2 regions of the Antarctobacter jejuensis genome follow, and region 1 is predicted to be linked to the other one. Evidence: riboswitches for the same ligand, from Rfam matches in the RefSeq annotation. Region 1 holds a riboswitch; the other holds the start of a gene.
The links. Region 1 has a riboswitch for cobalamin ahead of ACTXGA_RS00575 (DUF1636 family protein). Riboswitches for the same ligand answer to the same signal wherever they lie in the genome.

Region 1 (2,197 bases):
TCTGCAGCCGCCTCCAGACCCAGGATCACGCGCGGGTCAATCGCGCCCTCGGCGACCTCGATCACCGGCAGCGGGCGCGGTGCTTCGGCGGCGATGAGCGCCTTGGCCTTGGCCACACCTTCGGGACCGGCCAGATCAGGTTTGGTCAGCAGGATGATGTCAGCGCAGGAAATCTGGTCCTCGAACACCTCGGACAACGGTGTTTCGTGATCCAGCGAGTCATCCGCCAGACGCTGCGCATCGACCCTTGCCACGTCCGGCGCAAAGCGGCCCGCCGCGACCGCCTCGGCGTCTGCCAGCGCGATCACACCGTCGACGGTGATCTTGGACCGGATATCCGGCCAGTCAAAGGCCTTGAGCAGCGGTTTGGGCAGGGCCAGACCGCTGGTTTCGATCAGGATGTGTTCGGGGCGCGGGTCCAGCGCCATCAGCGCCTCGATCGTCGGGATGAAATCATCGGCCACGGTGCAGCAGATGCAGCCATTGGCGAGTTCCATGATGTTTTCCGCCGGGCAGTCGGGGATGGCGCAGCCCTTGAGGATCTCTCCGTCCACGCCAACATCGCCGAACTCATTGACCACCACGGCCAGCCGCTTGCCGCCCGGGTTCTGGATGAGATGTGAAATCAGCGTGGTTTTGCCCGAGCCCAGAAAGCCGGTGATCACGGTGACGGGAAGCTTGGCGAGATCGGTCATGTCTTGTCCTCTTCGGGCGTATCGGTCTGCTCGGGCGGGATGCGCGCGACGCAGTTGCGTTTGAAGTGTTCGGGCCGCGCGCGCCACGGGATCAGCCCGTCGCTGGTGGCATGATAAAGCGCCGCACCCTCGGCCAGCAGGTCCGGATGCGACGCCTCGTGGAGATTTCCGTAAACGTAGGTCCATCTTTGCGGCCCGCCCCGCAGGGCGACGGAACACCCCTGATCGCAGTTCTGCAGGCATTCCACGGCGCGCAGGCTCACGCCCTCGGGCACACCGCGCGCGGCGATTGCGTCGTGCAGACGCTGACCGGGGCGGATGCCGCCCTCTGGCGCCTCTTCCCCGCGCAGGCATTTGACACAGACAAGCAGTTCGACCGGCGCGCTCATGTGGCGTGCCCCTGAACCGAGTTGCTTTTCATTTCCAGACCTCCTTCCGGGGCACCCCGCCCGGCGTCTTTGTTACACAGGCGATGGCAGGTCTCCTGGCTCGCGGGTCGGTGCGTCCTCGCGCCTTCCCGGCCGGTCTGGCCAGTGGCACGCAGCAAGGACACTCGCCGCTTACAGTTGCGGGGGCAGCCGCGGGTTTGAACCGCGTTCCCTGTTGTCATCCCCGGCGAACCCGGGAAAACCATCGTGACCGGTGTCGTGCGCCAGAGGCGCGCCCTTGTCAATCCGTCAGGTCGTTCCATCACGTCGCGCCACCAGCCGCATTGACGCGGCCTTCGGCCAATGCCATCCATCCCGAGCCCGAGCGACAGGGGGACGCCATGGACGACGCAACGACCCGCCACACCGAAAAGATGCGCCGCATCAAGGCCGCGCGCGACGAAATGATGAAGACCAAGACCGAAGAAAAAGGTCTGATCATGGTCCATACCGGCAAAGGCAAGGGCAAGAGCTCGGCCGGATTCGGGATGATCATGCGCTGCATCGCGCATCAGATGCCCTGCGCCGTGGTGCAGTTTATCAAGGGCAACTGGGACACAGGCGAAAAGACCTTTTTGCGCGAACGTTTCGCGGATGAATGCCGGTTCTTCGTATCCGGCGAAGGATTTACCTGGGAAACGCAGGATCGCGATCGTGACATTGCCGCCGCGCAGAACGGTTGGACAATCGCCAAGGAACAGATCCTCGACCCGAAGATACAGTTCGTCTTGCTGGATGAGATCAACATCGCGCTGCGTTACGATTATCTCGATATCGACGAGGTCGTGGATTTCCTGCTGACGCAGAAACCGCGCATGACCCATGTCTGCCTGACAGGCCGCAACGCCAAGCCCGAACTGATCGAGGCGGCGGACCTCGTGACCGAGATGACGTTGCTGAAGCATCCCTTCCGCGACGGCGTAAAGGCACAGAAAGGTGTGGAGTTCTGAATCCGGATGGGACGCGATGCGAAAGTCCGGACTTACAGGGTGACCGCCTTGCGCGACGTCCCTGTGCCGCGTCTGAGGATCGCGGTCTTTGCGGATCTGCACGCATCGGCGCCCTACATGGGAC
Region 2 (2,197 bases), on a different contig from region 1:
TGCGGGTATCCGCCGTGGATGGCAGCACACTGGATGCTGCGGGAACGAGAAGAACGTCATCGAAGGTCAGGGCCTCGCGAATCTCCATGAGGGGCACTCCTTGGGAGGGATCGGTTGGCGCGTCCCTATCGCATGCGCAGCCGGGAAAGGAAAGAGCGTGCGGTGCGTCGGGGCGTCCCGCCCGGATCGGGGTGAAAGATGTCCTCTTCGAGGGGCACATCGAACCGCCAGTCGAAGGGAAAGATCCGGTCGCGCGGCAGGCCCAGCGTTTCGGGGGCCTGCGGGTCCTGACTGTCGATCCAGCCACTGGCGGTTTTCCAGAAAATTGCGCGCAGCGTGCCGCCGCTGTCGGTGTCGACGACAAAAACGGAGGGCCGTTCCGTCCCGCCCGCAAGGATCGAGGTGCCGTGGATCCAGTATTCGCCGCTGGCCTTTGGGACCTTTGGCGGGTTGCTGACCGCGCCCTGCCCGGTCTTGGGGTCGGTGCGCAGGACAAAGCCCGGCGATCCGTGCAGAAGGTTGATCCGCTTGACGGTGGTCTGGTCGATCATGTGGCTTGTCCGTTACTCAGCATCCCGAGGCGCGTCGTGCCAATGGTCTTCCATGATCAGGCTGTCGAGGTCCAGCCGCTTGCGCCAGCCGCGCGCCTGCAGTTCGGGCTGTGCGAAACAGTCGTCGATGTGACCGACGCAGAGATAGGCCACGGTTTCGACGTGGTCCGGCAGGCCCAGCAGCTCGCGCAGGTCCTCCTGCCGGAAGATGCTGACCCAGCCCACGCCCAGCCCCTCTGCCCGGGCAGCAAGCCAGAGGTTCTGCACCGCGCAGACCGTGGAATAGAGATCCATGTCGCGGTTGTGGGTCCGTCCCAAAACCACCTTTCCGCCGCGCGTGCGGTCACAGGTGACGGCGATGTTCAGCGGGGATTTCAGGATACCTTCGAGCTTTAACGCCGCGTATTTGCTGCGCTTTTCGCCCTCGAACATCTGGCAGGCCTCTGCGTTGGCGCGCTGGAATGCGGTGTGCACGGCCCGGCGGCGCGCGGCGTCGCGGATCAGGATGAAATTCCACGGCTGCATGAAGCCGACAGAGGGCGCGGCATGGGCGGCCTGCAGCACCCGGCGCAGGCGGTCCGGGGCGATGGGATCGGGCAGGAATTCGTTGCGCACGTCCCGGCGCGCGTCGATGACGTCATAGAGCGCCCGGCGTTCGGACGCAGTGAAGGTGCGCGCCCGTTCGGGCGCGGGATAAGTGGACGCGCCTTTGGGCGCGATTGTGGGATCGCTCATGGTCGGCTCCGCGAAAGACAGCGACCGCGCGCGTTCCACCGCGGCGGTCCATGTCGTCAGGCCGGTCTTCTGGCTTGGGTTCTGCCGGTGTGGACGCCTTCCCGGGGATTGCCCCAGTGGCCTGTATCCGCACCGTCCCCCTTACAGCGGCGGGCCCGCGCCGGTTTTTCACCGGCTTCCCGATTCTCCCCTTGGCGGGGCACCTGACGGCGGCAGAGTGCGACAGGCGGACGGGTCTGGCAAGCGGGGATCGGGCGCTATTTTGCGCCCGATCCGGGGGTGTGTCAGTCGGATTTGGTGTCGGCGGCCTTCTTGTTGGCGGCCTGCACCGCCTCTCCGATGGCCTGCACGGACCAGGCGAAATCCACGTCCAGCGCGGTGTCGAAGACCCAGAAATCGCGCGGCACGTAGAAGTTCGCCGCATAGCCGGTGCCGCGCCCGCCCCAGGCCGCAAGGCCGTGGCAGGTCATGCAGTTGGTCTGAATGCCCAGATCGGTGGTGATCGTGGACCAGCCGTCGCCCTGCGGGATCTGCACGGTTTCGGTGATCGACACCACGGGCGTGCCGAACCCTGCCTCCAGATAGGGATTGAAGGCGGTGACCAGCGCGCCGACGTTCTTGCCGCCGATGAGTGGCTGCGCCGGGACCAGCATGGAATAGGCCGGGGCCATGGCGTAATGCGCGGCCTGCGTCGTCAGGGTATCGGGGCGCGCGGCGGCGATGGCGGCGCTGGAGGGCGTGTTGGGATGGGCGGCATCCGCCTGCCACCAGAAGGTCTGCCACGTCCATTGCGTCACCTCGCGCGAGGTGACGTGCATCGCCACAAGCAGGGCAATGGCGATGTCGCCGCCGAACTCCTCCGTCTCGCCGGTCGCGGTGTTGATGAACCCGCCGTCCACGTCCTTGAGGTT

Region 2: another riboswitch for cobalamin. It lies ahead of bluB (5,6-dimethylbenzimidazole synthase); the one in region 1 lies ahead of ACTXGA_RS00575 (DUF1636 family protein).

Annotation. Positions count from the first base shown of each region.
Region 1 is NZ_JBQQXJ010000001.1:115,132-117,328, forward strand. Features, by position in the region: gene cobW (cobalamin biosynthesis protein CobW) at 1-695, opposite strand, end outside; gene ACTXGA_RS00575 (DUF1636 family protein) at 692-1,084, opposite strand; cobalamin riboswitch at 1,153-1,345, opposite strand; gene cobO (cob(I)yrinic acid a,c-diamide adenosyltransferase) at 1,465-2,073, shown strand; gene ACTXGA_RS00585 (metallophosphoesterase) at 2,122-2,197, shown strand, end outside.
Region 2 is NZ_JBQQXJ010000002.1:265,230-267,426, reverse strand. Features, by position in the region: gene guaB (IMP dehydrogenase) at 1-88, opposite strand, end outside; gene ACTXGA_RS03950 (hypothetical protein) at 126-551, opposite strand; gene bluB (5,6-dimethylbenzimidazole synthase) at 564-1,286, opposite strand; cobalamin riboswitch at 1,329-1,508, opposite strand; gene ACTXGA_RS03940 (hypothetical protein) at 1,571-2,197, opposite strand, start outside.